DNA from 2 places in the Halobacillus trueperi genome. Region 2 is predicted to be linked to the other one. Evidence: riboswitches for the same ligand, from Rfam matches in the RefSeq annotation. Region 2 holds a riboswitch; the other holds the start of a gene.

Region 1 (16,388 bases), on a different contig from region 2:
CTGGCACGATGCTTCTGAAAAAATCAACAAAATCACTTACGCAATGATCGGTGACCCATCTCAGCAGATCTCCCGTCAATTCGACGTACTGAACGAAGAAGATGGACTAGCTGAGCGCGGTACATTCATCATCGATCCAGACGGCGTTATCCAAACAGTAGAAATCAATGCTGGCGGAATCGGCCGTGACGCAAGCAGCCTTATCGGAAAAATCAAAGCTGCTCAATACGTACGCAACAATCCTGGTGAAGTTTGCCCAGCAAAATGGGAAGAAGGCGAAGATACACTAACACCAAGCCTTGACCTAGTCGGCAAAATTTAAGGAGTGGAATATAAATGGTTCTCGATGCACAAATAAAAGCACAATTAGAAGAGTATCTAAAGCTTTTAGAAGGTGACATCGAACTGAAAGTCAGCACGGGAGACGATAAAGTCTCCCGTGACATGCTGGCTCTCACGGATGAGCTTGCATCCATGTCACCGAAAATCACAGTACAAAACACAGAAATGAAACGCACACCAAGCTTCAGCGTGAACCGCCCGCAAGAAGAAACAGGTGTTACGTTTGCCGGTGTTCCGCTTGGTCATGAATTCACGTCCTTGGTTCTTGCTTTGCTGCAAGTGAGTGGTAGAGCTCCGAAAATCGACGATACGATGATCGACCAAATTAAAAACATCTCCGGAGAGTTTCATTTTGAAACGTTTGTCAGCTTAAGCTGCCACAACTGCCCGGATGTTGTTCAGGCCCTGAATATCATGAGCGTGCTGAACCCGAATATTACGCACACGATGATTGACGGTGCGGCGTTTAAGGAAGAAGCGGAAGAGAAAAACATCATGGCCGTTCCTTCTGTACACCTTAACGGAGAATTCTTCAGTGGTGGACGCACGACGCTTGAAGAAATCGTAGCGAAAATCAGTGAAGGTCCATCTCCAGAGGAATTCACAAACCGTGAGCCTTACGAAGTTCTTGTCATCGGTGGTGGCCCTGCAGGCGCAAGTGCAGCCATCTATTCTGCACGTAAAGGCATTCGTACCGGAATCGTCGCTGAACGTTTCGGCGGGCAAGTCCTTGATACGATGACGATTGAAAACTTCATCAGCGTGAAGAGCACAGAAGGACCGAAGTTCGCCGCAAGCCTCGAAGAACACGTCAAAGATTATGAGATCGATATCATGAACCTTCAACGTGCGAAAAGCTTGCAGAAGAACGATGATAACATGTTCGAACTTGAACTCGAAAACGGCGGAGTACTGAAAAGTAAAACCGTCATCATCTCCACAGGTGCACGCTGGCGTCAACTCGGCGTACCTGGTGAAGACGAGTACAAGAACAAAGGTGTTGCTTACTGCCCACACTGTGACGGACCATTGTTTGAAGGCAAAGACGTAGCCGTCATCGGTGGCGGTAACTCTGGTGTCGAAGCAGCGATTGACCTTGCCGGTATCGTACAAAACGTAACTGTGCTTGAATTCGCAGACACACTGAAAGCAGATGAAGTCTTACAAGAACGCTTGAACAGTCTCCCTAATGCTGAAGTGAAAACGAATGCTCAAACCAAAGAAATCACCGGCGATGATAATGTGAATGGAATCACATACATCGATCGTGAATCTGGTGAAGAACAGCACATCGACCTTGAAGGTGTATTCGTCCAAATTGGACTTGTACCGAACACCGAATGGATGGATGAATCGGTTGAAATGAACCGCATCGGTGAAATCATCACAAACAAACACGGCGCAACAAACGTGCCAGGATTGTTTGCTGCGGGTGACGTAACTGACAGCCCACACAACCAAATCATCATCTCTATGGGTGATGGTGCGAACGCGGCGCTGGGTGCGTTTGATTACTTGATTCGTAACTAATGACCTTTATACCAAAGAAGAGCGACAATGGTCGCTCTTCTTTTTTATTGTCAACATGAGCTAGACGGAAGTTACTCATATAAGAAGGTGTCATGAGGAGTAAAAATAGGTACATGAAAAGATCAAAAAAGAGGAAACCACTAACGGCTTCCTCCTTTTTACTGATTAAATTGGCAGAGGAGCAAGCGGCGAAACAAAGCCTCTCTCCACAAGTTCATCCCAAAACGCTTTCGGAATCTTCCGCTGAATCATCTCCAAATCTTCCTTAATACGATCCGGACGAGTCGAGCCGGGAATGACCGACTTTACGGCTGGATGGGCCGTTGAAAATTGGAGTGCAGCTGCTTTTAACGGCACATCGTACTTGTCGCCAATCTCCTTCAATTGATTTACTCTTCCAATGATATCTGCGCCGGCTTTTTCATAGTTGTAGTGATCTCCACCAAACAAGACACCAGAGTTATAAGGACTGCCGACAACGATGTCTACATCCTTCTCTTCTGCCATCGTCATCATGCGCTGTAACGCGCGGTCATGCTGGAGGAGTGTATATTGCGTTGCGGATAAACAGACATCCGGCCTTGTTTCCTCAAGCTCCATCGCAAGTTCAATCGGTTCTGTCGTGTTAACGCCAAGGCCCCACGAACGGATGACTCCTTCTTCCCGAAGACGTGACAATACACGGAAAGCTCCGGTTCTCGCTTCTTCAAATTTAGCCACCCATTCATCTCCGTGGAAATCAGGAGAAACGTCATGCACGAAGACCATGTCTAAACGATCGGTTTGCAGTCGTTCAAGGCTCTGCTCGATCGACCGTTTCGTTGCGTCTTCCGTGTAATCGGTAATGACTTTATTGTTCCGGCCATGTTCAAAAAGCCCTTCGTTCTCTTCTGTCTCATCCGTCATATAACGACCGACTTTTGTGCTTAATACATAGTCATCACGGTTATACTTCGATAACACGTCACCGACACGCATCTCCGCTAAACCGGCTCCATAAAAAGGTGCAGTGTCAAAATAGCGGACGCCCTGATCCCAGGCGGTTTGTATCGTTTCACGGGCTTCTTCTTCCGGGACATCCCTGAACATATTTCCTAAAGGGGCTGTGCCAAGTCCTACTTTATGTTTCAATGCATCCTGCAGTGATTTCATGTGTTCATTCCTCCTTTTAAAAAGAACCTATAGTTGTATAACCAACTATAAGAAAAATGAAACATTCCTTCCAAGGAGATTAAGTCTACATCAGCCCTCCTGCCACACTTCTTCTGCAATCCTGACAACATGGTCGATTTTCTTCCACTGCTGTTCTTCTGTGATTTCATTACCTTCTTCTGTTGATGCAAATCCACATTGAGGACTCAAACACAGCTGGCTCAAAGGTACATAATCTGAAGCTTCAAGAATACGAGCCTTCACGCGCTCTGGATCCTCCAACTCTCCATACTTTGATGTAATTAAACCAAGAACGATGGATAAGTCTTGGCGGTTCATATGACGAAGGGGCTCAAATCCGCCGGAGCGCTCATCGTCAAACTCAAGGAACAAACCATCAACATCCAAGCCACCAAAAATTGTTTCCGATACCGCTTCATAGCTTCCACTCGTCATAAAGGTCGAACGGAAATTGCCTCGACAAATATGCATGGTAATAAGCAGATCATCCGGTCTGTTGGCAATCGACTCATTGATGGCACGTGCACACAGCTCGGCCACTTCCTCAGGGTTTTGGCCTTTCTTTTTCATTGAAGCACGTCCTTCTTCTGAGAAAAACGTCGCCCATGACGTATCATCAAACTGTAGGTAGCGGCAGCCTTCCTCATAAATTTTGTTTATGAATCCTCGATAAGCCACCACTAAATCATTGACGAGTTCTTCATCGTCATCATAAATGCCTTCCGACCGATCCGCACGGAATAAGAGCATGTTCGGACTCGGGATTGTCAATTTGGCAACAGCATCACCGGCAATGCTTTTTAAAAAACGGAAATGTTCGACCATCTCATGATCACTGAAACCTACCTGTCCTGTAATTTTAATTCCACGGGCTTTCGTTTCCACTCCTTTGAATTTCAGACCTTTTTCAGGTTCATAACCTTCTACCCCATCGAGGCCTTCGAGGAAATCAAAATGCCACCAGCTGCGGCGGAAATCGCCATCCGTGACAGCTTTCAATCCTGCTTCTTTTTGTTTTTCTACTAATTTTACAATCTCTTCATCTTCCACTTGACGCAATTCCTCTTCCGTTATTTCTCCCTCTGCCTGTTGGATACGTGCTGCTTTTAATCGTTCTGGCCGTAGGAAGCTTCCTACATGGTCTCCTTTAAATGGTGTTCTCTTCACATTCTTTTCGGTTGTTACAGACATTTATAACCCTTCTTTCTTTCATAGTTTGTGCGCTCCAATAAGAAAAGCCCCTCTTCTAAATAAGAAGAGGGGCTAAGTAACCGCCGAACGATTCCCTTCTTATCTGCAAGCTGAACGCTTCTGGAATTAGCACAGTACTTTCTATAAGTCTGCTGCTAAGGTATCAACGGGCCAGTCCCTCCACCTTTCTGGATAAGAAACATGATTGAATTGTTAAAGATTACTATACAGGACTTCAATTGAAATTGACAACCGATTCTGAACATTTTTCTCTTGTTTTCCTTAAATAAAAATCCCCCTCTTCAAGAGGAGGATTCAATCAACGCCATTCTCAAATAATCCACGAACAGAACCGACTGCTCCTTCAACTTTACCTTCTCTTCGGGCAAAATGGCATGATCGAGTGCCAGCCCGTCAATGAAAGTGATGATCGAACGCGCAATAATTTGGCTCTCATAGCGATCACTGAACTCACCGGATTTCTGTCCTTTTGTGATGAGTCCATCGTAAATCTGCAGACCCATTTCATAACGTTTTTCCCCGTACGCACGTCTTCGTTCATTGTTACGTCCCGTGATAAAGAACTCAAGCTTGCTTGGTGCGAGAGGGTCCATCTCTGTATTCGGACTGCCATCTTCCCCGAACAAAAGCTGCATAAGCAGGTCCCAGTAGGATTCTACTTTTTCAAGAGAATCCTCTGTCGTTTCAGCTTCGTCCGTCAGCCCTTCTTCAAGCAAAGCTTCAAATAGGTCTTCTTTATTTGAAAAATATTGATAGAGACCGCCGCGGCTGACGCCAGCCGACTCCATGACATGCTTCATCGTCGTGTGCTCGTATCCATGCTTGATGAATACGTTCCTTGCGGCTTCCATGATGTCAGCTCGTCGTTGCTTCAGGTGTTCCTTGCTCACTCGTGGAGACATGTGCTTTCCCTCCCTCTACTTTTCGCTTCGTTACAAATCCTACGATGGATACGCAGACAAGGAGACTTGCTGTAATGGTAAACGTCGGAATGACGCCAATCATCGTCGCGATCCATCCTCCGACAAGAGGCCCAATGATGGTCGCAGTCGTCATGACACTATTGATGACCCCAAACACGCGCCCGGTCATATGAACAGGCGTGTTCACCTGGACAGTCGCCTGGAACGGAACAAAAATCAGACTTGCAGAGAAACCCGCGGTGAATCCGAGTCCCGGTCCCCAAAGGATAGAATAATTGAGGTCATAAAAGGTAAGCATCCCCATAATCCCAAAACTCGCTCCGATTCCACAAACCCCAAGGAGCATGAGCGGATAAGCTTTATAATCCGTTTTCTTCGCTAACAAAAATCCTGCTAAGAACATGCCGAGACCAGACCCCGTCACTAGATAACCGAACAAATCGGGGGACACCTGCGTCAGCTCACGAATTAAGACAATCAGCTGAGAATCGGCCGATTGAAGAATCAACAGGCTGAGCCCGACAAGAATCAAACCCGTCATCATAAAGCGGTTCGATTTAAGAAAAGAAAAGCCGAGCGCGAACTCTTTCTTGAACGACGCTTTCTCTTTTTCTTCTTCGGTCGTTTCCAGAGGAAGCGCATTTGGAACAAACAAGAGGATGACCGCAGACACGAGAAACGTGGCCGAGTCGATGATAAAAACTTGCTGGGCGCCGAAAACCGTAACAAGCAATCCACTGACGAGCGGGCCGAGTATTTTCGTCGACGAGTCAATCATCGAAGTGATCGACATCGCCCCTTTCATATCCTCCTCCGGCACCACTTCCTTCAATTTCCCGTTTTTCGCAGGAATGAAGACTGCGGAGAAGATTCCGATCGTAAGTAGGGTTGCATAAACCATCCAAAGCGATGTCGCGATCGTCAAAATCAGTATTAAAGCCGCCCTCACGACATCAGATACGATCATAAGTGTTTTGCGGCTGAAGCGGTCAGCCACCATTCCAGCAACCGCTCCAAACAAAGCCATCGGCACAGCTAAACATAAAAAGACGAAAGACACTTCAAGCGGTGACGCATCCCATTTCAACCCGACAAGCGTGATAATCGCGACAATGCTGAGCCAGTCGCCAATGCTCGAGATGGCTTGCGCGGACATCAAGGTCATATACCCTTTGTTTTTCCATAAACGTTCCATAGGTTGGGCCCCTCTCAATTAAACGACACCGATGTCGTTTTGTTAGTTGTATTATATCGACACTGGTGTCGTTTTGCAACCATTGTTTTAAAAAGAGTAAAATCGCCCATAAAAGCATGAAGGCAAAATTTTTACATCCATGCTTTTACGTCCCTATATTCACTACTACTTATCAAAGGCCATGCAGCGATCAAACTCAAAACGGACCCTCGTCCATGTCGCTGTCTGAGTCTCCCTCTCTTTCATCTTTGACTATTTGTTTATGTATTTCACTGATGAGAAACACCCCCCTAAATAAGCAACCAACAACAATACCAAAAGTGATGATTCCTCCTATCAAAGGACCAGTCATCATAATTAACCAACCTAATAACATGCAGGCAAGAATAATAAAGAACAACATGCACATCCCTCCTTACAGCTTTTCATTATTTCAAACCATGCCAATCTAAAACAAGCATTCCCTCCCATTTAAAAGATTCTTCCGAACAGCGTTTCAGCTCCCGCAACAGCTTTAATGGGTGAACCTCGGAAGAATAAAAGAAAGAGAAAAGCATAGTGTTTCTATGCTTTTCTCTTTCTTTTGATCTGACTAACCTTTTCATTTCAAATCCCTTTCGTATTCATCAAAACGACTCTCCAACCATCTGGATCTTCAATGGTTATCCCTTTTTCCTTCCAATATGGATTTTCAGATTCCACTTTCTTGTATCCCATATCATGGAGTCTTTCAGTTACATCCAGCACCTCACCCCGATTTTCTATATAAAAAACCAGCAAATTATCCTTAGAAGGTGCAGGGCAAGGACTGCCAGATTCATGCCTGGTGAACTCGAGTTGGTAGGATAGACCAGGTAATCCATAAACCACACCCTCATATCCTCTGTGTCCTGCAAAGTCTGTCATTCTCTCTAAACCAAGTCCTGCCTCATAAAATTCAGTGACTTTTTCTAATTGATCGGTAGGTCTTGCTATCCTTATTTGTGATGCCTCAAAGCTTGGAAACTTCATTCTTCTTCTCCTCCCGCTTACCGAGAGCAATTTTCCCATTGAAACCAGCCATGATTGAATGCCCTCTTTTTAACCAATAGTAATAGATTCCGAGGGAAAACCCATTAGCGGAAAGAATGAAAAATATATACAACTTTGGTCGGAGTAAGAAATGGACGATAACTTCTCGATAGGGGGCGTTTAAGCAACATTAGAGGACATTGAACACGAGTTACGAAACATTAATCTATAAGACAATAAAAAAAGTGCCCTTCCACCTGTGTGGGGAAAGGCACTTTTCGCTGCATTTAAATATTCACAGGACTCTCTTCCTGCTCCTCCGTCAGCCCAAGCGTCTCTTCTGTCGTCGCATGAATTTCGCGGATCAACTCTGGATTTTCAACTAATTTTTTCCCGTAAGAAGGAATCATCTCTTTGATTTTCGGTTCCCATTCCTTCAACTGCTCTGGGAAGCATCTTCCCATCAGTTCAAGCATGACAGAAACCGCTGTCGATGCGCCTGGTGAAGCACCAAGCAAGGCAGCGATGGAGCCATCGGCGGAACTGACGACTTCAGTTCCGAATTGAAGCGTTCCTTTGCCCCCACCCTCGGTATCCTTAATGACCTGCACGCGTTGACCTGCAGTGACGAGATCCCAGTCCTCTGCTTTGGCCGCAGGGATGAATTCACGCAGTTCTTCCAGACGTTTTTCCTTCGATTGAATGACCTGCTCGATCAGGTATTTCGTCAAGGAAGCGTTCTTCACACCTGCAGCTACCATTGTAGCCAAGTTATCTCTTTGGACGGAGGTGATCAAATCAAGCAGCGATCCGGTTTTCAAAAACTTTGGCGAGAACCCTGCAAATGGTCCGAAAAGCAAGCTTTCTTTGCCGTCAATGAAACGTGTATCCAGGTGTGGCACAGACATCGGTGGTGCACCGACTTTCGCTTTGCCATACACTTTCGCGCGGTGTTCGGCGATTACTTCCGGGTTGTTACACACCATGAACAGACCGCTGACTGGGAATCCACCGATCTGCTTCGATTCAGGAATTCCCGTTTTTTGAAGCAAGTGCAGACTTCCCCCTCCTCCGCCGATGAAGACGAAGTTGGACTTATGGTATTCCATCTTATCGTTTTGAAGGTCCCGTACTTTCACTTCCCACGATCCGTCTTCTGCACGCTTGATATCCTCAACACTGTGCTTGTAGTTGATTTCAAGGTCTTCGTTTTCCAAGTGATCGAACATCTTCCGCGTCAATGAACCGAAGTTCACGTCCGTCCCCGCATCGATCTTCGTTGCCGCGATCGGTTCTGTGATCGTTCGGTTCTTCATGATTAGCGGAATCCATTCTTCCAGTTTATCTGGATCATCAGAAAATTCCATGTCCTTGAACAACGGGTTCGCAACCATGGTATTAAAGCGCTTTCTCAGGAAATCAACATTTCTCTCTCCCTGAACGAAACTCATATGGGGTAATGGCATTATAAAGTCATTCGGGTTACTGATCCGATTGTTTTTCACGAGATAAGACCAAAATTGCTTGGAGACTTGAAACTGTTCATTTACTTTAATGGCTTTTGTCATATCAATCGTACCGTCAGGCTTTTCATTCGTGTAATTCAGCTCACAAAGGGCTGCATGGCCTGTGCCTGCATTGTTCCATACGTTCGAACTTTCTTCCCCTGCACTACCAAGCCTTTCAAACACGCGAATGTTCCAATCCGGCACCAATTCTTTAAGCAAAGATCCTAATGTCGCACTCATGATCCCTGCACCAATTAAAATCACATCTGTCTTCGAGTATTTTTTGCTCATTCCCTTTCATTCTCCCTATTATCAGTTATTTTTATCTATGTTCAGTGTATCACTATTATCGAAAAATTAAAATATTTGGAAGCCCTTCCGAATACGGATTCCGTAGGGTGTTTTTCTATCAAGGAAAGAAAAACATCGCACTATCAGCCTATTCAAAGAAGGGCCGTGGTGTTCAGCACATACGGCTTCAAGTCCATTTTCATAGGGAGCAGTGTAAGGATAGGTCCGGGCTTCCGGGCTTCCGGGCTTCCGGGCTTCCGGGCTTCCGGGCTTCCGGGCTTCCTCAGCCTGTTGGTTACTTACGTGTTATATCTAGGGTATGAGTGAATTTTTTAAAATCCGTCTTGGACAGGTCTTTTTATTTTAACCTCTAAATCAGTCGACAGAATGGTACTCCTCCCAAATGGAAAAATGAAACAAATCTTAAATGCAAACGTAAACATATAAAAGGCTACATGCATGAACTCAATCTACTATAGAGGGGAGACTTTCCTTTGACCGACCAATTCATTCCAATAGGGGTAGCGATTGCCTTAACCGCCATTGTATTATGGAAAATATTTTATAACAATTTTGATATGGTCATCAATTATGCCGAGAAAAGAAGAGAAAAAGATGACGTTTCACTTATAATCAAACGCAACGATGAACCCATCATTTCAATCAATCCACATACTGTTCTACCTTTAGCAAGTACTGTGAAAATCATCATTGCAATTGCATTTGCAAGACAAGTGAGCGATAACAAAATTGATGAAAATGCATGGATTCCTAAAGAGGAACTTTTGAAATTCTATATGGAAGGGACAGATGGCGGTGCTCACAAACAATGGGTTCGTGCCAATTCCGACAAAGACCAGTACACCTTAAAAGAAATCGCGATTGGAATGATTGCCTACAGCTCCAATGCTAACACAGAATTCCTAATGAATTACCTTGGCTTAGAAGCTATCAATCTTTTACCAACGTCTCTTCATATGGAGAGCCATACACCCATATTCCCAATTGTCTCATCCTTGTACATCCCTTCCTATATTGAAACCAAGGAGAAGGTTACGGATAAAAATGATCTTCTAAAGAGACTTGAGGGCATGTCTAGAGAGGAATATATTGACTGTTCTCTGGAAATTCATGAGCATTTAGCTGCAAACGAACAGAGAGGATACATGGACGAAGTTAAGCTGGGTGTTGAGTTCCAAAAGATATGGTCTGACCGATTACCCGCAGCATCAGCCCAAGACTATTTGACCCTCATGCAGGTCATCAATCGAAGAGGGACATTTGATGATCAGATGCAACGATGTATTGAAGAAATCCTAGGTTATGCTTTGTACATACATTCAGCAAACAGAAAGTGGATCGACCACGGTGGGATGAAAGGAGGCTCGACTTTATTTGTTTTCACGCATGCTTCCTATACAACGGATAAAGAAGGCAATCAGACAGAGGTCGTGTTCTTGGCCAACAATTTGAACGTCTTAAAATCTAGAAAACTGCAAAGGAACTTTAACTCCTTTTTGCTTCACCTGTTAACCAACAAGGAGTATAGAAAGAAAATAAGTTCTTGAGTAGTAAAACTTAGATTACGATTTAAAAAAGGGCAGGAGGAAAACCATTGGACTTGATCGCCTGGGTGATTGTCGCAAGTGAAATCGGATTTTGGGTTGTCATCATCGCAGGACTAGTGACACGTTATATTTTCAAAAAGAAAAGAGCAGGACTGTTGTTACTCGCTTTAACCCCACTCATTGATTTGATCTTACTTGTAACGACAAGTGTTCACCTATGGAACGGGGCTACAGCCACAATCACCCATGGGATTGCTGCCGTCTATATCGGTGTGTCGGTCGCCTTCGGTAAAAGCCTGATTGAATGGGCGGATGTTCGTTTCCAATATTACTTCACAAAAGAAGGACCGCGCCCAAAGAAACTTTCCGGCATCCCCCACGCTAAGCACTACTTTAAAAGCTGGCTGCAGCATGTTCTCGCCTATTCAATCGGAGCGATTTTTCTTGTAAGCCTGCTCTTTCTCATTGGTGACCCTTCACGCACAGAAGCACTCATCAATGCACTGAGGCTTTGGACGCTGGTCCTCAGTGTCGACCTTCTCATTGCAATCAGCCATTTCATCTGGCCAAAAAAATAAAAAAGTGTCTGCGCTCAGAAGAATAGAGGCAGACACTTTTTTACATGAGTAGTAACGTTAGTCCCGGAGCCAGGACCGAGACGATGACAGCACTCAACACCATCGCGATCGTACTGACAGAACCTTCAAGCGGATCCCGCTCCATCGATGTCGCCGTCCCGATCGCATGTGAGGCACTCCCCATGCCGACCCCTTTTCCAAGCGGGTGGGTGAGGCGGGAAAAGCGCATCACCACAGGGTGGATTAGCACTCCACCAATGCCGGCAATCATGACAAAAACAGCTGCGAGCGGCATGACACCGCCGCTTGATTCCGCAATTGACATCGCGACAGGCGTTGTCACTGATTTCGGAACGATCGAGTGGATGATCAACTCACTGAAACCCGCCCACTTGCTGAGCAAAAGTCCAGAGGTCACACCAATAAACGCGCCAACTGAAGTCCCTACCAAAATCGGCAGGAGCATCCTTTTCAAAAGATCACGGTACTGATAAAGCGGGAAAGCAAGCGCAACGACTGCCGGACCAAGCAAATAATCAATCCACTTGCCGCCGAGCATATACGTATCATAAGAAAGATCGAACAGCAGTAAAAGAATGATTATGGTCACGGTCGCCAAGATAATCGGGGCCGTATAGATGCGGCGAAACCTGCGATAGATGAACAATGCCCCTTGATAGATAAGAATCGTCAGGATGATTATGAACGAAGCCGGAAGAAGACTACTCATGAGCAGCTTCCCTCCTTCTCGCCATCCACTGAGCAACGAAACCTGAGATCCCCATCACTAAAGCCGTACTCAATAAGCCGATGAGAATCAAAAGCACCCCTTTCCCTTCAAAAACATACGCATAGCTTATGACTCCGACTGTTGCCGGGATGAAAAAGAACGGCAGATGTTTGATCATGAACCCCACGCCCTGTTTGAACCAGTGATCAGGGACTATCTTTAATGATAAGAGTGCGAACAGGATGACCAGGCCAATGACGCTGCCTGGGATGAAAAGGTTAAATGTATTCTGTATAAGTGTTCCGAGTAAGTAGATGATGTATAAGCCGGTGATTTGCAGAATAATAGTGACTGCTTTTGACACGTGTGATCCTTCTTTCTAGTTGTGAGATGGAAGTTTTCTTCCTTTATTATATAGGAATGTGAAGAGCATACAAAAATCCTGCTCCCTAGTTGTTAAGTGAACAGGAAATAATCTTACTGTAAGAGTGATTGTCCTGCTCATCATGTACTGAATCATCTTATCATTAAGTACAAACTTTAAATGATACATAGACACTTCTTTATATTTCTTTTTCATTCTCATGACATGAGCCTTGGATCATGCACAATATGTTAGTATTCTTCTATATTGTACCTAAACAACCAATCTTTTCTGTTAAAAGGAAGTGTGTAACATCATGAAAAAATTCATACAACTGCTGCTTGCAGCCCTACTAATTGTTCTGCTTGGAGCCTGTGCGGAGCAGACTTCAGAAGAGGCAGAAGAAGCCCCTAAAAAAGAAACTGCACCAGAACAAAAAAAGGACCCGGAGCCTCCTTATCAAGCGTTAGAACCATCTGAAGACGCCGTCCCACTCAAGGAACGCTTGTCCAAAGAAGAACTTAAGAATATGCCGGATGAGGAGCTAGCGCTCGGCGGTGATCCCAAGCGTTCCGTTCCTGTCGGTGAGACACTCAGCAAGGGGATGGAAGATAAGTCTAGCGGACCGCTAAAGGATCATAGACTTGTCGCTTATTATGGGACCCCTCAATCGGAAAACATGGGCATTCTCGGCACGATGGAGCCTGAGAAACTTATGAAACAGCTCAAAGAGCAGGCCCAGGCCTACTCGAATGCTGATCCTGAAAGGCCGGCCGTTCCAACTATCGAACTGATTACGACCATGGCCCAACGCGCTCCGGGACCTGAGGGTACATACGTGAGTAAGCTCCCGGATGAAAAAATCGAGGAGTATGTAAACCTCGCGGAGAAACACGATGCGCTCGTTCTTCTCGATATCCAGCTTGGTACCGATACGGTGATGAACCAGGTGAAAAGCATTGAGAAATGGCTCAAGCATCCGAACGTTCACCTTGCGATCGACACCGAATTTCAAGTCGATGAAGGCGAAGTACCAGGAGAAGATCTCGGCCAGGTGGATGGAAAAGAGGTTCAAAAAGCCGTTGAATACCTTTCCAAGCTGACAGAGAAAAATAACCTGCCCGATAAGTTTGTTCTTGTCCACCAGTTCACGGAACATGTGCTCACAAATAAAGAAGCCATTCAACCCACAGACCATGTTGAAGTGGCGCTTAATTTTGATGGTTGGGGTTCATCCATTGATAAAATGGCGCTGTATAAGAAATATGTACGCGACACGCCTTCACAGTATGGAGGTTTTAAAGTTTTCTATGATAAGGACCAACCGGTGATGACCCCGAAAGAAGTTGTGAAACTCGACCCAAGCCCAGCCATTGTGAATTACCAATAAAAAAGTGCCTGTTTCCGTAACGAGGAACAGTCACTTTTTCATTTTTACTCTTCATTTAATTGAATACCTTTGCTCTTCGCCAAGTCGTCTGCCACGATTGCCCCCCCTTCTACCTTCGTTCCAGGGGCGACTTTCCGCTGGACAGATGGGTTCAGCGGATAGGTCTTACCATCGAACTTCACCTGAGCGAAAAAGTCTTCGATTCCTCCACCTGCCACATACATGACCAGATCCCGATACCCATTGGTAGTTGTTTTGGATACAATAACGGGGTTTCTTACGAGGGAGAAGCGTGACAACACTTGATACTCCCCTTCATTTTCCTTGAGAATAACAGCACTGCATCCACCTGTCCCGCAGACAAATGGACCAACTAAAAAAACAAAAACCTCTTTGTCCCCATCGTTATTCAAGTCGATTCTATTATAATAATACCTGATGTTTTCTTCAGATAGTTTGAAATTATATTCCTTTTCAATCGCTGCTTCCAATTTTAGGTCTCTTTCTGTTTCTGAACAAACATAAGTGAGCGATGAAAAATCAATCCCCTTTTGATTAGAAAACGGTTCAATATCACAAAGATTCCTTCTTAAAATTAATAACTTATCTCTTGATGGATAAGGATATTCAAATGCTAAAGCACGAGTAATAGACTTGTAAGCTTCCTGTTTACGACCTGTTCTTATTTGTGCATCCGCTAAATAATACCAATACGTAGAAGAATCATATTCTTTTAAAAGTAAGCTATAATAGCGTTCTACCTTTTGAAAATAAGCGGGATAAACGTCTCCCGCCCTCTCAAACCCTTCATGTCCCAAACGGAAAACCTCTACAGTGTAAGCCAAACCGGTATCATGCTTCCACAAAGCTACCTCGTAGAGTCCATCTCTTCCTTGTTCGCCCTCCATGTCTTCCACATCAATCATACTGAAGTATTGATTGCCCTCAACTAAATCTGTGAATCCTCCATTTTCCCATTTATAAACGCTGAGGTCTGACCAAATCGATCCTACTTGCCAGCCTACAAGGATGTTGTATTCGTTTCTGTTTTTTAATGGAACCGCCCCTAAGTACCTGACCCCATACCCTTTACCTTTTTTTAGTATCAGCGACGTACCATCCATTTGGTCCTTGCTTCAGGATCATCAGATAGTTTTCACCTCGCCAATAGTAGATGCCTGCGATTTCTTGTACACCGTCCCCATCAAGGTCGGTACTTAATATGGCTGCCTTGGACTTGGGGGTTGCTAAATGAACCATGGTGGCCGTGGGAGGCAGGAAGCGTTTAAAGATACAAATGTCTTTTCTCAAGAGCCGTCACCCTTTTTTACTCAATATATGAGATTATGGGGGTTAAATGTAATGGAATTCATGACATATTTTCATTTATGATAAGGCTCATTTCGTATAATCTTGAATGCCCGATACACCTGCTCCACCAACATCAAACGCATCAACTGATGAGGGAACGTCATATTCGAAAACGACAAGCCAAAATCACTCCGTTCCAGCACCTCATTACTCAACCCAAGCGAACCTCCGATGACAAACGCCACTTTACTCTTCCCGTACGTCGCAAGTTCATCCATTTTCTTCGCAAGCTTCTCTGACGTCAGCTGCTTTCCTTCAATTTCGAGTGTGATAACATATGTATCCTGAGAGATCTTCGAAAGAATACGTTCCCCCTCTTTTTGCTTCACTTCGACCATTTGTGCTTCACTCAAGTTTTCCGGTGCTTTTTCGTCCGGAACCTCGACGACATCTACTTTCGCATAAGGACCAAGCCTTTTCACGTATTCCGCAATCCCCTGCTTCAAATACTTTTCCTTCAACTTCCCAACAGTAACAATTGTAATCTTCATGCTGTACTCCTCCGTAACAAATCATTTGTCTCTAGTGTACCACGAAGTGGATTTCCATAATTAGGTGTACCGGGTCATACATAATATGGAAATTAATCATAAGCACCCTTCTTACACATAGATATGAAAGGTGATTGAATTCCTAAAGAGGAGATGACAGCATGAGCGATTTCGAAAAGAACAACTGCTCTAAGGAAAATGATGCAAACAAGAACGAGGATGGGTTTGTAAAAGGTGTGTCCAAAGAGGCCAATGACTTCATTCATAATACGGTCGATACTTCTGGAAAGATCATTAAGTCGATTGCGGGTGAAGGCGGGCTGATTGGGAAAACAGTGGATTCTTCCGGCAATATCGTTAAGAAAGCCTCCGAGAAAGGCTCAGATGTCATTGGAAAGACCGTGGACAATTCTTCAAAAGCGTTTAAATCGATTAAAGATAAGACGTTCAACAGAAAGAAATAGATCGTACCACAAAGGAATCCGGTTTTACCGGATTGCTTTTTTATAACAAACAGACCAGGTCATCCAATAAGGTCATCCAATATATGGATGACCTGGTCTGTTAAATAAAGGCTATTCAACTCTTATAGGATGCCGATCGTATTCAACAAAATAACGAATGCTACAGAGATTACTGGAATTAGGACGGCTACGACAAAAATATCTTTATAGCTGTCTTTGTGCGTCATACCTGTAATCGCAAACAATG
Region 2 (16,388 bases):
ACGGGAGTCTCGCAGCTTCCCAACAAACCCATTCCATGATGGTGAGAAACGAACCCCTTTCCCAAGGATGGGTGTCTTCCACCATCTATGCTTATAGTAATAAAGCACTCTGTATCAGGCTTTTTTTTATAGAATTCAGGATCTTTGTACCTACATGTTATTATTGCAAATTCCGCTACTTTTTGAAGGGATTTTGAGCATCTTATATGTCAAGGGGCGGAGGAGTCTCGCCATCCCCCGCAGCCCCCAACCTAGGATACAAACATCTCGAAATCAAGTCTTCAAGAAAAGGGAGCCTTAGTGATAATAAAAAAGGATGGTGGGTACCATCCTTTTTTTGTTTCTCTTGATGTGTTTTTTCTGGTTCTCTCATTTAGGAAAGAGGGAAGTTAAGGTGTAATAGTAAGGATAGTCCTAGAAGAAAACCGTAAATGGTGTTCGTCTGGGCCGTCGCTTTCATGGCAGGCATCATCTCCAGTGGCTGCGTTTTTCCTATAAATCCCTGAATGGCTTTCGATGCTTTTATTACACTAAAGAAGGTAATTATTGACCATAAAGGCAGTGTTCCCAAAATGATCAATACGCCTGTCCATATAAAAGCCGTTGCAAAAAGTGAACTTATGAAAACAATAGATCCTTTGTGGCCGAAAAGTATAGCCAGCGTTTTTCTTCCGTTTTCGGCATCCCCGACGCGGTCCCTGATATTGTTGGCTAACAAAATGGTACCGACAAAGATGGCCACAGGAACGGAAACGATAATCACTTCAGCGGTAATAGCCAGGGTTTGTATGAAATAACTGATCCCAATAATGATGGTCCCCATAAAAAAACCTGCTGTTATTTCACCGAATGGTGTATAGGCGATCGGTAATGGGCCGCCTGTGTAAAGATAGCCGAACAGCATGGAAACCAATCCGATGACAGCAATCCACCAGCTTGAAGAGGCGCAAATATAAACGCCTAGTAATCCTGCAAGTATAAAGAATAAATAGGCTAATGAAAGTACGGTCTTAGGGTTGATTCCATCACGGACAATGGTTCCTCCGATTCCGACTGAACTTTCATTATCTAAGCCTCGTTTGTAATCATAATACTCATTAAACATATTGGTAGCTGCTTGAATGAGGATAGAGGCGAGCAACATGGCGGCAAATAACCAGAAGTTGATCGATTGTTCCATAGCAGCAAGCATTGTCCCGACGAAAACAGGGACAAAGGCAGCTGTCAGTGTGTGTGGTCGTAGCAACCGCCACCACACTTGGAAACCTTCGCGTTCATTCAAGGAAGCTTTTATGTTTTGGTTTTGAACAGAGCTCATTGATGTTCTCTCCCTTGTCACTATACTCTTGTTATGTTAACAGTTTAATTTTAGGGAAAGCGTCCTGGAGTGTCAATGAATGTAAGAAAATGTTGGTTTTAAAGCAAGATTCCTTGAGTCAAGAGAAAAAAGAGAATAAAATAGAGAGTGATGCATACACACAAAAGCATCAATCGCTGTGTGTGGAGAGAGTAGATAACGTCCCTTAAAGAATGGGAGGAATATATATGCTTCATACGAAGGCCCCTCATATAGAAGAAATGGTCGGGGAAGCTCTTCAGAAAGCACATCATCTTGGGGAACCTCTTTTTATTAGTATAGTTGAACATATAGATGATCAAAACCCCTTTCAATTTTTTGAAACGGGTCAGCATATTGATCAGCACCGCTCGTTTTGGCAGAGTGCTGAAAATGATTTGACCATGGTCGGAATAGGGAAGGCCAGTCAATTGTATGCAAAAAGTAAACAACGTTTTCGTGAAGTCCAATCCCTATGGAAGCATCTGCAGGAAAATGCGATGCTGCATGACGATTACAATAAAAAAGGAACAGGAATGGTGGCTCTTGGCGGTTTCAGTTTCGATCCTGAACAAAAAGAGGATGCACCATGGGAATCTTTTCCTGACAGTAAAATGACGATTCCTGCTTTTTTGTTAACGAAAGTGGATGGGGAAACATATTTAACCATCAATGCATTGATTTTTCCGGAAGATCATCAGCAGCAGATCGCTCATCAAATACAAGATCACCGGGACATTCTTCTTAACGAAGGAGAGATGTCCGGTTCGCTGCCTGTCATTGATCAGACCTTTGAGGTTGCTCCTGAGGATTGGAAAGAATCGGTGAAGAAAGCGACGGATGATATTACAGCAGGGTTGATGGAGAAAGTCGTCCTTGCAAGAGAACTCCGCGTCACGTTCAAAGAGGATGTGCAGATCGCGGCTGTTTTAAAAGCTCTGGCTGATACTCAGCCAAACAGCTATATTTTCTGTTATGAAAGTGGAGGGGATCACTTTATTGGTGCGACTCCAGAGAGACTTGCAAAAGTGGAAGACCGTGAACTTGTGTCTACGTGTCTTGCAGGAACGGTCCCTCGTGGTAGGACCGAGCAGGAAGATCTCAAGCTGGGGGAAGAATTGCTTGGAGACCCTAAAAATCTTCAAGAGCATCAATTTGTAGTGGAAATGATTAAAGAAGCGGTAGAAGCATGCAGCAGTCAAGTAGAAGTACCGAATGGACCTGTCCTTTATCCGCTCCGGAACCTGCAGCATTTGTACACACCAGTGAGAGCCGTATTGGATCAAGGCTACACACTGCTTGACGTGATTGAAAAGCTGCATCCGACTCCGGCCCTCGGCGGGATGCCGCAGCGAGTTTCAGTCGAGTATATTCGTACACATGAAACGTTGAATAGAGGCTGGTATGCTGGGCCAATCGGTTGGTTTGATGCCCAGGATAACGGTGAGTTTGCAGTAGCGATCCGTTCCGCTCTCATTCAGCAAAAGGAAGCTTCTTTGTTTGCTGGGTGTGGAGTAGTCGAAGATTCCGATCCTGAAGCGGAATATGCAGAAACGGCGGTCAAACTAAAACCGATGATGAATGTATTGGGAGGATCAGAATGGGACATGTAGAAGCATTAACGAAATATGTGACTCATTTTGTAGACCAACTCGTGTTCTCGGGTGTCGAACATGTCGTCATATCACCAGGTTCGAGGTCTACGCCACTCGCCATGACTTTTGCTGAGCATTCCGGGGTGAATCACTGGGTTCACCTTGATGAACGCTCAGCTGCTTTTTTTGCTTTGGGGATAGCTAAGCAAGAACAAAAGCCAGTAGCACTCGTTTGTACGTCTGGTACGGCAGCTGCGAACTATTATCCGGCAATTGTCGAGGCTTTCTACAGTAGAGTACCTCTCGTAGTGTTGACCGCTGACAGGCCGCATGAGTTGAGAGAAGTCGGTGCGCCTCAAGCCATTAATCAAATCCAAATGTATGGTAGTTATGTTAAATGGTATCAGGACCTAGCGTTGCCAGAAGAAAACAACTTTCCTTATGCGAGGCAACAGGCGGCAAGAGCGATGGAAGAAGCAATTTCCGGGCAGGGTCCTGTACATCTGAATATTCCATTTCGCGAACCGTTAATTCCAGACTTCCAGTTGGAAGAGGCATGGCGTGGAAGCGTCCAGCCAATTCCAAGAGCTCAGAGAGGGAGTTTAGCGATGCCGGACGATCAGGTGAAGTCATTATTTGAACAGCTGGCTCAAGGAGAGAATGGGTTACTGGTTGTAGGTCCACAAACGGATTCACGCTTAGCTGAGGCAGTTACACACCTCGCCTCTCGTCTCGGAGTTCCTGTATTTGCTGATCCTTTATCCCAGCTTCGTACAGGAAGCCATGATAAGAGGAATATCATTGAAAATTACGATGCTCTGCTTAAGTCACAAACAATTAAGGGTCAAGTCGTGCCCGATTACATCGTACGGTTCGGAGCGATGCCTGTATCCAAAGCGTACTTGAAATGGATCCAGGAATACAAAGAACAGATCGATCACTACGTTGTGGATGATCAGCAGGAATTTCGTGAGCCGGCAGGCATCGGGGCGACATTCATTTGGAGTGAGCCTGTCCAATTGTGTGAGAGCTTGTCCGATTTTATGCCTGATGGGAACGTAGAAACCTCATGGCTTTCCACGTGGCAGCAGATGAATGTTTTAGCGAAAAATGAAATGCTATTTGAACCTGAGTATTCGCTCAATGAAGGGCATGCGGTCGCTTATTTGGCAGACACGATGCCGGATGATTCCAACTTCTTTGTGGGCAACAGTATGCCGATCAGGGATGTCGATAGTTTCTTCATGGCTTCACCAAAAAATGTCCAGCTAATGGCGAATCGAGGAGCAAATGGGATCGATGGCGTGATCAGTACAGCGATTGGAACAGCTGTTACAGGCAAACATACAACGCTATTGTTAGGAGATATCTCCTTCTATCATGATTTGAATGGGCTATGGATGGCAAAGAATAAGAAGATTCCATTGACCATCGTTGTAATTAATAATGATGGAGGCGGCATATTTTCTTATCTGCCTCAATCCAAACATCCTGATCACTTTGAAGAGCTCTTTGGTACTCCTTTAGGTCTGGATCTAGGTCCTGTCATCGGGATGTATGGAGGCACACACAGAAAAGTGACGACTTGGGAATCTTACAAACGGGCCTTAGTAGAAAGTTATGAAAGTCCAGGGCTGAACGTCGTCGAAGTGGTGACGAACCGTGACGATCATGTAGCCTTTCATAGAGAGCGTTGGGCGAATGTGGAAAAAGCGGTTTTGGAATGGAGCGGGAGTTTATGAGGATGAAGGTGAACGGAAGAGAATATTGGGTCGAGGATGAAGGGGAAGGGCAAGGGCAAGTCCTCCTCCTGCTCCACGGTTTTACGGGCCGCACTTCAACTTTTGACTCCATTACTTCCCGTTTCGAAAAATCTTTTCGCTTATTAAAAGTGGATTTGCCAGGTCACGGAAGGACAGGCTCGATTGGTATTGTAACGATGGAACGCTTTTGTCGGGACCTCAAAGCTATGCTTGATCAGCTGGGATTAGAAAAGGTGTCCTTGCTTGGTTATTCCTTGGGTGGAAGAACAGCTCTATCATTTGCTATGCTTTACCCTGAATATGTCGATCGATTAATACTCGAAAGTGCTTCTCCAGGTTTACCTACAACCGAAGAACAGCTGGCAAGACAAGCAAAAGATAAAGGATTGTCGGAAAAATTGATGGAAGAAGGAGTCGAACCGTTCGTAGACTTCTGGGAAAGCCTCCCACTCTTTGATTCGCAACAATCCCTTCCTGATGATGTGGAAAAAGCGTTGAGAGAAGAACGTTTAAGTCAGACGGCTAATGGTCTTTCTGAATCGCTTCTCGGTATGGGAACAGGTCATCAGCCTTCCTGGTGGGATCAGCTATCTTCCCTCAAGTGCCCGGTCTTATTAGTGACAGGAGAGGAAGACGAAAAGTTCCGAAACATCAATAGGGATATGGCTGAACGCTTCACTAGAGCCACTCATCGGGTGGTCGAAAATGCTGGTCATACCGTCCACCTTGAGAATCCTGGGATTTTTGCTAAAATTGTAGATGGCTTCATGATAAAATGAAAATTGTAAGAAAGCGTTTTTTCATGAGGAATATAGGAACTGAATGTAGAAAAAGGAGGAAATAATATGTCTTTTGATTGGGTTAGTGAACGCGAATACGAAGATATTATGTACGAGAGATTTGAAGGGATTGCTAAAATCACGATCAACCGTCCGGAAGTTCGTAATGCCTTCCGTCCGCAAACGGTACATGAGTTAATTGATGCTTTTGCTTATGCTCGCGATGACTCCAGAATTGGAGTTATTGTTCTTGCAGGAGCTGGCGATGATGCTTTCTGTGCTGGTGGAGATCAGAAAGTACGTGGCCACGGAGGGTATGTAGGTGATGACCATATCCCTCGTTTGAATGTACTTGATTTGCAACGTTTGATCCGTGTGATTCCAAAACCAGTGGTAGCGATGGTTTCCGGTTATGCAATCGGTGGTGGACATGTATTACATATCGTTTGCGATTTAACGATTGCTGCTGATAACGCCATCTTCGGCCAGACAGGACCAAAAGTGGGAAGCTTCGATGCTGGTTATGGTGCAGGATTGCTTGCACGTATCGTTGGTCATAAGAAAGCCCGTGAAATTTGGTACTTGTGCCGTCAGTACTCTGCAAGAGAAGCGGAAGAAATGGGACTAGTAAACACAGTTGTACCATTGGAAGATCTTGAAGCTGAAACCGTACAATGGGGTCGTGAAATGCTTGAGAAGTCTCCGACTGCTTTACGTTTCTTGAAGGCTTCTTTCAATGCAGATACAGACGGTTTAGCTGGTCTTCAACAAATGGGTGGAGACGCCACATTGTTGTACTACACAACAGAGGAAGCCAAAGAAGGACGCGACGCCTTCAAGGAGAAAAGAAAGCCTGACTTCGATCAGTTCCCTCGTTTTCCTTGATTCGTCTCTATATATGAAACCATGTGTGAAGGGGCATCCTGTAGAAAGGATGGCCCCTTTTATGATTCGAGCGTTAGAATAACAGAACTAAGTAAAGGAAGGGTTGTAATGGGCGAACGTATTCCTCATTGGTTAGATAAACAGGCGGCGTTAAATCCGCAGCGTACGGCGATTGAAACATCAGATGGTGGGAGTATCAGTTTTTCTGAACTAAGGGAAAGAAGCCGGAGAATGGCCCATGCTCTTATGGGAAATGGGGTGAAACAGGACGACCATGTAGCCTTATTAGCAAGCAACAGTTCCACGTACGCCGTTTTCATTCACGCCGTCAGCTATGTCGGGGCGGTAGCCGTTCTTTTGAACACGAGGCTGACCAGTGCGGAAATTGCGTACCAGCTTGAAGATGCTCATGTATCACATTTTTATGCTGATGGACACCACTTACAGGTGGCAACAGAGTCGGTAAGAGAGATGAATCTTGATGTGCGTAGACTTGAACATGTAGAAGAGAAGAAAGAAAGTCTTCACCAACTTCACACAGACCTCGACCTCGATGACGTTTATACGATGATGTACACCTCAGGAACGACAGGAAATCCGAAAGCCGTCATGCATACGTATGGAAACCATTGGCACAGTGCCGTCGCCTCTGCATTAAATTTAGGAGTCCAGGAAAAGGACAAGTGGTTGAACTGTTTACCTTTATTTCATGTTGGTGGCTTTTCGATCTTAATGAAGAGTGTCGTTTACGGCATGCCGATCATGCTATTTGAAAAATTCGATGCTCGAAAGGTTCATAAAGCTATTATGGATAAAGCAATTACCCATGTGTCTGTCGTGACCGTTATGCTGCAGCGATTGCTCGAGGTGCTTGAAGATGGTACGTATCCAGACCACTTCCGCTGCATGCTTCTAGGTGGAGGGCCTGTTCCTGAAGTTATGCTGAAAAAGACATCTGCAAAAGGAATACCCGTATTCCAAACCTATGGGATGACAGAGACTACCTCTCAAATCGCCACTCTCAGTCCGGAATTCGCTTTCTCCAAACTAGGTTCAGCAGGAAAAGCCTTAAGCCCTGCGCATTTGTATATAGACAGTACGGAAAGAGGGGGAGTTGGTGAAATTATCGTTCGTGGTCCGATGGTATCAAAAGGGTACTACAACCGGTCGGAAAGAGAGGGCGCGTACTTGCGGACGGGGGATCTCGGATTTGAAGATGAAGATGGATTTTTGTATGTCGTTGACCGAGTGAAAGACGTGATCATTTCAGGGGGGGAAAACATTTATCCTGCAGAGGTCGAGAGCGTGTTATCATCCTTGCCGGGTGTACGGGAAGCAGGTGTGACCGGTCGTTTCGATAAACATTGGGGAGAGGTTCCTGCAGCGTATATTGTGGCTGAAGATGGGGCCAGTCTGACGGAAAAAGAAGTGCTGGACTGGTGTAGGAAGCGTTTGGCAAAGTATAAATGTCCGAAAGAAGTTCATTGGATCGAAGAACTCCCGAGAAATGCCTCGAACAAACTATTACGAAGACATTTGTCATCCTATTCCATGCAAGGAGGAGACGAATGAGAATCCAATCAGTTGGTTTAAGAAAAGTTTCCTTTCCACTCAAAGTTCCATTCGTTACTCACCAAGCTGAACTGAAAGAGCGTCCTCTTATTATTATAGAAGTAAAAGATGATGCAGGACGCATAGGTTACGGGGAAGTGACGGCATTTCCTGACCCTTTTTACACCTATGAAACGATAAATACAGCTTGGCATATTCTTGAGGATTACTTGATTCCTTTCCTTTTGAAAAATGGAGCGGAGCACCCTTCTGATTTTGCAGAAGAAAGTAAGGGAGTGCAAGGTCATCCGATGGCAAAAGCGGGACTGGAAGCTGCTCTATGGGATCTATATGGAAAACAAGCAGAAAAAAGCCTTGCCGATCTCCTTGGAGGTACCCGCTCATCCGTAAGTGCGGGGGCAGTGATCAGCTTGGGGGATTCAGTAGAAAAAGATGTGTCCATGCTGAAGGAAGAAGGTTTTCAAAGATATAAATTGAAAGTTGTGAAGGGAAGAGAAAAGGAAGCGATTGAAACCATACAACAAATCGACCCGGACCTTCCGATCATGATTGATGCCAATGGTCAATATAATCCAGAGGATATGAGTCATCTACGTTCGATAGATGATTATGGGTTAACAATGATTGAACAGCCTTTTGCGGCAGGAGACTTTTATTGGCATAAAAAGCTCCAAAAGGAAATGAAGACCCCGATTTGTTTGGATGAGTCCATTATGTCTTTTCACGATGCCGTCCAAGCGGTTGAACTGGAGAGTTGTCAAATCATCAACATAAAAATCAGTCGAGTCGGCGGGTTGACAGCAGCGATACAAATCCATGACTTCTGTCAATCGCGGGGAATTCCTGTATGGTGCGGCGGGATGGTGGAATCAGGCATTTCCAAAGCACATAACCTTGCGTTAGCTTCCCTACCAAACTTTACGATTCCGGGCGATTTGTCTGGTTCGACAAGGTATTTTCATAAAGACCTTGTACACCCTGAGATTGTAATACACGAAGGATCCATTGAGGTTCCAAAGAAGCCGGGAATGGGATTAAATGTGGATGAGGAATATCTGGAAGAAGTAACACTTGCTTATGAGACGTTTTCATGAATTTTTCCATCTGTAATAGGTTTCCCTTCCGTGGTTCACACTAAGGAAGAGGAGGGTGAATGATGGAAAAGGATAAGTATTATATCAATATGGGAACAAGGGAAATTTCTTTAAATCACGATGGGAACAATGATGATTTCACGATTTACGCGACAGAGGAAGAAGTTAAAGCTCTTAGGGAAGTGTTCGATGAGATCTATAATGCGGATGCTGAATCTTTCTGGCGGTCTCATGTTCCGTTTAATCCCTATCATAATGATCAGGCGAACGATGAAGCGGATCTCGATATGAAAAAAGCGTTTCAAAAGATTTATGATCTTGGAGATGAAACCACTAAACATCATATCACGGAGATGGGCGTATTGAATGAATAATTGAACCGCTTCTTGAAAAAGAAGCGGTTCTGTATGCTGCATCAGAATAAACCAGGCATATCTTCCATTTCCTCTGCTTGATTAAGGATGTCCTGTGGTACGACAATCTCTTCAATTTCGTTAAAACGGCTGAATTCACTGTATATGGATTGCTTTAACTCGACTTGTTCTCCATTTTCCTCAATTTTAAGGTTCATATTCATATGGAACATTTCAGGATAGTATGTGCCTTGATCAATTTTCATCGTGTATTCGAGGTCATTTACAGTCAAGCCTTCTAACAATTTCTCAGGTAATTGGCCGGAAGGAAGTATTTCTTTTAGCGAATCTTCCATGAGCTTTTGTACATTTTCCCCTTCCGATCGGAACGTTAAAATATACTGATCTTCTTCAGACGTTAATTGAAAATCATCCGTATATTCTTCTAGAAATTCCATTTGTTCGGCTGGTGTTTGACTATTCACATTTAAGGCTTGAAGTTGTTCGAGGACTTTCTCGGGTGCTTTCACCCACCCGTCACCTGCAGGGTTTGTCATGTACAAGCCTTTGTCTGTATAGTATTGCTCTGTTGTCTGTCCCATAGATTCAATGGTCTGGTGAAAAGCCATAGGCTCAACTTGATGAACAGCATCGATGGTGGATTGGATGGGGATCCCACCTTCTGGAAGTCCGTTGTTTCCTTGCTTGCCCATCTTTATGACTTGTTCAGTCTCGGTTTTAACAGCATAACTTTGTAAGTCTTTGTTAACTTCAGAAGCTTCCGACATAATTTCTTCAATTTTGCTGCCTTCTGCACTGCCACAAGCACTTAGCAAAAGAATCAAAAACAGACTGACCATTGCTACATAGGTTCGCTTAGCCATTATTGCTCTCCTTTCTTTTTCTGCTTTCTGTCTTGTACGAATGATAAGGATCGATCGTTTCATGTTTCTGTATATTTTTACAAATTATTCAGGAAAGAGAGAAGTTTGTCTGCTGACCGGTTTGTATTTAGCGCGGCTTGTGGTACGATTTAAACAGGTGAAAGACAGAACGTATATCAAGGATTAAAGGCAGTTGAGCAGACATGAAAACATTTTATGATTATTACCACAACCCTGTCCGGTTATCTTTTGAGGATCATCCTTTTTCCGAGACACCGAAACACGTGTGGGTGATATGCCGATACAAGGACCAATGGCTGCTCACCAAACATAAAGATCGCGGTCTCGAATTTCCAGGTGGAAAAGTGGAAGAGGGAGAATCAGCGGAAGACGCCGCTGTTCGAGAAGTCAGAGAAGAGACAGGAGCCGTTATTTCTTATTTATCCTACATTGGACAGTATCATGTAGAAGGTAAAGGGGGGACGGTCATTAAAAACGTGTATTTTGCAATGATTGACTCAATCGATGATCAGGATCATTATTTTGAGACGCACGGACCTGTATTGTTCCGTCATCTCCCGCGTAATTTAAAATCGAATGATCGTTTCAGCTTTATGATGAAAGATGAAGTGTTGCCGGAGTGCTTGAAAAAGGTAGAAAAGTTCAACTAAACTTTTCTACCTTTTTTCTTATGTTTATTCAGCTATCTGGCAGGATTGTGGAAGACTCAGTTTCGAGACTTTTGTTGAGTGGATGGGGCTGCGGGGAATGGCTCGCTTTCCGCGGGAGCGCGGTGAGCCTCCTCGGACTGCGTCCTGTGGGGTCTCACCATGCACTTTTGTCCCGCAGGAGTCTCGCCATTCCCCTCCGCCCCTTTACCATGTGTGGTCTCTCGAAACCACTTCTCAGAATCTCTGCTTGTATGCTAAAGCAAAGTAGATAATTTAAAACTCCCCCCCCCATTGGTCATTCCGAGCGTGAAAGCTTGATGTAAAGCGCTTTTTACCAGTTTCTGATTGGGGAGGAAGACGTCCCATCATATTATATAGAGGTTCGTTTCTCACATGCATCGAATGGGGTGGTTGGGAAGCTGCGAGACTCCCGTGGGAATGGCTTGCCGTCATCCCCATAGGAAAGCGAGTAGCTTCCCAACCACCCCTGACTCCCATTATGGCAAACGAAGCCCGGAAACATCTCGAAACTGAGTCTTCCACAATCGGAAACGTTTGTGGTGTTAGGTGGAGGGTATAGAGAAGGCCCCGCTGGGATGACCAGCGGGGCCTTCTTTTATATGAGGAGATGAGGAAACAATTGTTATGACCTGTGATAGGTCGGTCCTGCTTTTTTGATATCTTCGCTTGCATATGTGAATTTCTTGAAGTTTTCATGAAATTTGCTGGCCAAAGATTTGGCACTTTGATCATATGCATCAGCGTCTGCCCATGTTTTTCTAGGAAATAATACTTCATCTGGGACACCAGGGCAGTGTGTAGGAATATTCAAGCCGAAAAATGGATCTTGATAAGTGTCCGCAGAGCTTAACTCTCCCTCAAGTGCGGCATGAATCATGGATCGGGTATAGGACAATTTAATTCGTTGCCCTTCTCCGTAAGATCCTCCTGACCAGCCTGTGTTGACCAAATAAACGTCTGCATTAAATTGGTCAATCTTTTCTCCAAGCATCTCTGCATAAGTGGAAGGCGGGAGAGGGAGGAATGGTGAACCGAAGCATGCAGAAAAAGTAGCTTGTGGTTCTGTGATTCCTCGTTCAGTTCCTGCTAGTTTACTCGTATACCCACTCAAGAAATGGTACATCGCCTGCTCTTTTGTCAATTTACTGATCGGTGGAAGGACACCTGTTGCGTCAGCCGTTAAAAAGATGATGGCATTCGGATGACCGGCAATACTTGGTTGTACAGTGTTGTCGATATGCTCTAATGGATAAGCCGCTCGTGTATTCTCAGTGAGACTTGTGTCATTGTAGTCGGGCTGGTGGGTTTGTGGGTCCAACACGACGTTTTCCAGGACTGAGCCGAAGTGGATGGCGTCAAAGATTTGGGGTTCTTTTTCTTGTGAAAGGTTGATACATTTTGCGTAACACCCACCCTCAATATTAAAAATCCCGTAGTTTGACCATGCATGTTCATCATCACCAATCAACCTACGTTGTGGATCTGCTGACAATGTCGTCTTCCCTGTACCTGAAAGGCCGAAGAATAAAGCCACATCTCCTTCTTTACCTACGTTCGCTGAGCAGTGCATAGGGAGAACGTTCTTCTCAGGAAGAATATAGTTCATGACTGAAAAGATGGACTTTTTAATTTCTCCTGCATATTCCGTGCCGCCGATTAAAACGATACGGTGTTTAAAAGAAATCATGATGAAAGCTTCTGAGTTTGTTCCATCGATTTGCGGATCAGCTTTGAAGGTTGGGGCTGATACGACAGTAAACTCCGCCTCATGATCTTCTATCTCTTGTTCATCCGGTCGAATGAACATTTGTTGTGCGAACAAGTTGTGCCAGGCGAACTCTGTAAGTACTTGAAGAGGAAGGCGCTGCTTTTCATCTGCCCCAGCATAGCCTTTAAAGACAAACAGTTCATTCCGTTCTTTTAAATAATCCAGTACTTTATGATAGAGTTTTACAAACGTTTGATCATCTATGGGCTGGTTGACAGCTCCCCAGTGGACTTTATCTCGTGTTACATCATCCTGGACGATGAATTTATCTTTCGGAGATCTACCAGTATAAGTACCCGTCGTTGCCTGGATGGCCCCTTTTTCTGTCAGGGTACCTTCATTACGGTATAAAATCTTTTCCACTAAGTGTGGAACAGATAGCTGATGGTGGACATGTTCTTGGGCAAGTAAAAGATTCAGTTCAGACATTTGATTAATGGTACTCATATGTGTCGACCCGCCTTTGCAATTAATTATGATCAACCTAATGTGAGATTAGTATAACACATTGAATTCTTTAGTCCATACTATACGTGAAAAAGCTTACATTTTATTTATTCAGAAAAATCACACTTCAAACATCCTCTTTTGTTCAACAATCTGGCAGAATTCTTGAAGACTCAGTTTCGAGACTTGTGTTGCGTGGATAGGGACTGCGGGGAATGAGTCGCTTTCCGCGGGAGCGCGGTGAGTCTCCTCGGACTGCGTCCTGTGGGGTCTCACCATGCACTTTTTTTCCGCAGGAGTCTCCCCATTCCCCTCCGCCATGTAAGTGTCTCGAAACCACATCTCGGAAACTCTGATTGTATGCTGAAGTGAATCGGGTAATATAACCTATCTCCAGTGGTCACTTCGAACATGAGAGGTTGATGTAGAGCTATTCTTCCTTCTAACTGTGATAGTGGAAGACAGTCCTTCTTGATGAAAGGGTTCGTTTCTCACTTTATCGAATGGGGTGGTTGGGAAGCTGCGAGACTCCCGTGTGAGAAAGGAGATCGGCGAGATCCCGCAGGACGTAGTCCGAGGAAGCTCGCCACTCCCCCACAGGAAAGCGAGTAGCTTCCCAGCCACCCCTGACGCCCCACCCGGCAACGAACCAAAGAAACATCTCGAAACTGAGTCTTCCACAATCGGGAGCTTATATGGAATAGCGAGTTTTGTTCTTTTATTGAAAAAAGTGTTCTAATAATATATGTGTATTTCTTTCAAACGTTTACTGGGTTAGGAATAGGTTTTGAAAGAGGTGGAATTCAATTGACATTAAATAAGGTTTTCGATACGATAACGGAGAACGGATACTCTCTTATCCAGAGTTGGTGGAGGGACAGGCCCTTTGAAACCCAGCAACCGTCATGGACATGACACGGTGCTAACCTGAAGCAAGGAGGACATGCTCCTTGGACGATAAGAGCGAAAGGAAGCAGCCCCTTTCCTCGAATAGGAAAGGTTTTTTCTTTTTATAAGGCTTTTTTCCAAACAGGGGCAGGAGAACGATCCATCACCTCAATAAGAACAGAGCCTTTAATGAAGAAATATATTCGAACAGGGTAACCTGTAGATATTCCTATGTAAATGCTCCATTGGTTGTGAAAAGAGGCAACATGAACATATATGAAACTTATAAAAGTTTCTACACATACTGGTAAAGAGTTCCGTCTAATACTTTGTACTTACAGAAGGAGGAGTTTTTAAGAATGCCTGCAAACCGCCGGTTATTCACATCAGAATCTGTTACCGAGGGACATCCGGACAAGATTTGTGACCAGATTTCTGATGCGATTTTAGATGAAATTTTAAAAAACGACCCCAACGCGAGGGTTGCATGTGAGACAACAGTGACAACGGGACTTGTATTAGTTTCTGGTGAGATTAGTACAAATACTTATGTGGATATTCCATCCATCGTCCGTCAGACGATTAAAGATATCGGTTATACTCGTGCGAAGTACGGGTTTGATGCAGATACATGTGCTGTTCTGACAGCGATTGATGAGCAATCTCCTGATATCGCAGGAGGCGTGGACGTTGCTCTTGAATCCCGTGAAGGGAAGATGAGTGATGATGAAATCGAATCGATTGGTGCAGGAGACCAGGGATTGATGTTTGGTTTTGCTAATAATGAAACCAAAGAATTGATGCCTCTGCCAATCTCCTTGGCTCATAAACTCTCTAAACGTCTTTCTGATGTTAGAAATGATGGTACACTCGATTACCTTCGTCCAGATGGGAAAACACAAGTGACGGTAGAGTACGACGAAAACGACCAGCCTGTGCGCGTGGATACAATTGTTATTTCTACCCAGCATGCGGAAGAAGTGACGCTGCAACAAATCCAGGCAGATTTGAAAAAACATGTGATTGAGCCCATTGTGCCTGAAGGATACATTGATGAACAAACGAAATACTTTATTAACCCAACCGGACGCTTCGTAATTGGAGGTCCACAAGGTGACGCCGGGCTAACCGGAAGAAAGATCATCGTGGACACGTATGGTGGCTATGCTCGTCATGGAGGGGGAGCTTTCAGTGGTAAGGACGCTACGAAAGTGGACCGTTCTGCTGCTTATGCTGCTCGGTATGTTGCGAAAAATATCGTAGCTGCTGGACTAGCGGATTCAGTAGAAGTTCAGCTTGCTTATGCCATTGGTGTGGCGCAGCCTGTTTCCATTGCCATTAATACAAATGGAACAGGTACTGTTTCTGAGGAGCAGTTGGTAGAAGCTGTACGTGAACTATTCGACTTACGTCCAGCAGGCATCATCAAGATGTTAGATCTGCGCCGTCCTATTTATCGCCAAACGGCTGCTTATGGTCATTTTGGACGTACAGATGTGGAGTTCCCTTGGGAGCGTACAGATAAAGCGGAAGAATTGAAGGCCCGCTGTCAATAAGGAAAAAACCGTTCCAAACTTTTGTTTGGAACGGTTTTTTTATCGTTAGAATGAACGGTTTGTGGACTCAAAATCCTCATATTTCTTTATAATATTGCCCTTTTTCCACATAACTCTTTCTTATCCGGTTCAGTTCTTTTATGTCTTCTTCATTCAGTTCTCTTATGACTTTGGCCGGACGACCGAAAGCGAGAGTATTTGGTGGAATCACTTTCCCAGGGGGGACAAGGCTCCCGGCTCCGATAAAAGCTTGTTCTCCAATAACAGCGCCATCCAAAATAAGAGATCCCATGCCGATCAGAGCGTTTTCTTTTATATGGGCAGAATGGAGAGTGACTTGATGGCCGACGGTTACCCCATCTTCAATGAATAAAGGCTTGTCTGGACTCTGGTGTAAGAGGCTTAAATCTTGAATGTTCGTGTTCTTGCCAATATGTACGGGAGCAACATCTCCTCTAATCACGGTCTTAAACCAAACACTGGCCTTTTCTTGAATGGTTACATCCCCAGTGATCACCGCATCTTCTGCAACATAGGCGCTCGGGTGAATGTCAGGTACCTTTCCTTTATATTCGCAAATCATGAAAAACCCCCTTATACTATTACTATTGATAGTATAGCAGAAGAAAAGAGGGAGATGCTGTGAAGAAAGTAGAATCAGTCAATGATCGTGCTACGGTTGTGCTCGTTCATGGAGCCTTTGAACATTCAGGGCGGTACCATGAACTGGTCGACCAACTACAAAAGGATGGGTACTCTGTTATTTACGGCGATCT

What was found. A riboswitch is a leader RNA that binds a small molecule or an ion and turns the genes downstream of it on or off. The one in region 2 is predicted to bind S-adenosylmethionine.
Region 1: it holds a riboswitch for S-adenosylmethionine, as region 2 does, so the genes downstream of both, DYE48_RS07190 (5-methyltetrahydropteroyltriglutamate--homocysteine S-methyltransferase) here and metK (methionine adenosyltransferase) in region 2, are expected to answer to the same signal.

What each region holds. Positions count from the first base shown of each region.
Region 1 covers NZ_QUAE01000004.1:117,664-134,051, reverse strand. The annotation lists gene ahpC (alkyl hydroperoxide reductase subunit C) at 1-322, shown strand, start outside; gene ahpF (alkyl hydroperoxide reductase subunit F) at 337-1,872, shown strand; gene DYE48_RS07195 (aldo/keto reductase) at 2,038-3,024, opposite strand; gene DYE48_RS07190 (5-methyltetrahydropteroyltriglutamate--homocysteine S-methyltransferase) at 3,115-4,236, opposite strand; SAM riboswitch class I at 4,333-4,435, opposite strand; gene DYE48_RS07185 (TetR/AcrR family transcriptional regulator) at 4,539-5,159, opposite strand; gene DYE48_RS07180 (MFS transporter) at 5,113-6,375, opposite strand; gene DYE48_RS07175 (hypothetical protein) at 6,572-6,778, opposite strand; gene DYE48_RS07170 (VOC family protein) at 6,982-7,386, opposite strand; gene DYE48_RS07165 (malate:quinone oxidoreductase) at 7,674-9,185, opposite strand; gene DYE48_RS07160 (serine hydrolase) at 9,680-10,753, shown strand; gene DYE48_RS07155 (hypothetical protein) at 10,801-11,331, shown strand; gene DYE48_RS07150 (LrgB family protein) at 11,372-12,061, opposite strand; gene DYE48_RS07145 (CidA/LrgA family protein) at 12,054-12,425, opposite strand; gene DYE48_RS07140 (hypothetical protein) at 12,742-13,815, shown strand; gene DYE48_RS07135 (hypothetical protein) at 13,860-14,939, opposite strand; gene rlmH (23S rRNA (pseudouridine(1915)-N(3))-methyltransferase RlmH) at 15,198-15,677, opposite strand; gene DYE48_RS07125 (hypothetical protein) at 15,839-16,141, shown strand; gene DYE48_RS07120 (GntP family permease) at 16,264-16,388, opposite strand, start outside.
Region 2 covers NZ_QUAE01000023.1:6,276-22,663, reverse strand. The annotation lists gene DYE48_RS18115 (1,4-dihydroxy-2-naphthoate polyprenyltransferase) at 374-1,318, opposite strand; gene DYE48_RS18110 (isochorismate synthase) at 1,546-2,949, shown strand; gene menD (2-succinyl-5-enolpyruvyl-6-hydroxy-3-cyclohexene-1-carboxylic-acid synthase) at 2,937-4,673, shown strand; gene menH (2-succinyl-6-hydroxy-2,4-cyclohexadiene-1-carboxylate synthase) at 4,676-5,473, shown strand; gene menB (1,4-dihydroxy-2-naphthoyl-CoA synthase) at 5,540-6,358, shown strand; gene DYE48_RS18090 (o-succinylbenzoate--CoA ligase) at 6,467-7,930, shown strand; gene menC (o-succinylbenzoate synthase) at 7,927-9,024, shown strand; gene DYE48_RS18080 (hydrolase) at 9,087-9,398, shown strand; gene DYE48_RS18075 (DUF6612 family protein) at 9,440-10,261, opposite strand; gene ytkD (RNA deprotection pyrophosphohydrolase) at 10,465-10,932, shown strand; gene pckA (phosphoenolpyruvate carboxykinase (ATP)) at 11,576-13,168, opposite strand; SAM riboswitch class I at 14,022-14,132, shown strand; gene metK (methionine adenosyltransferase) at 14,416-15,612, shown strand; gene DYE48_RS18050 (gamma carbonic anhydrase) at 15,689-16,195, opposite strand; gene DYE48_RS18045 (alpha/beta hydrolase) at 16,255-16,388, shown strand, end outside.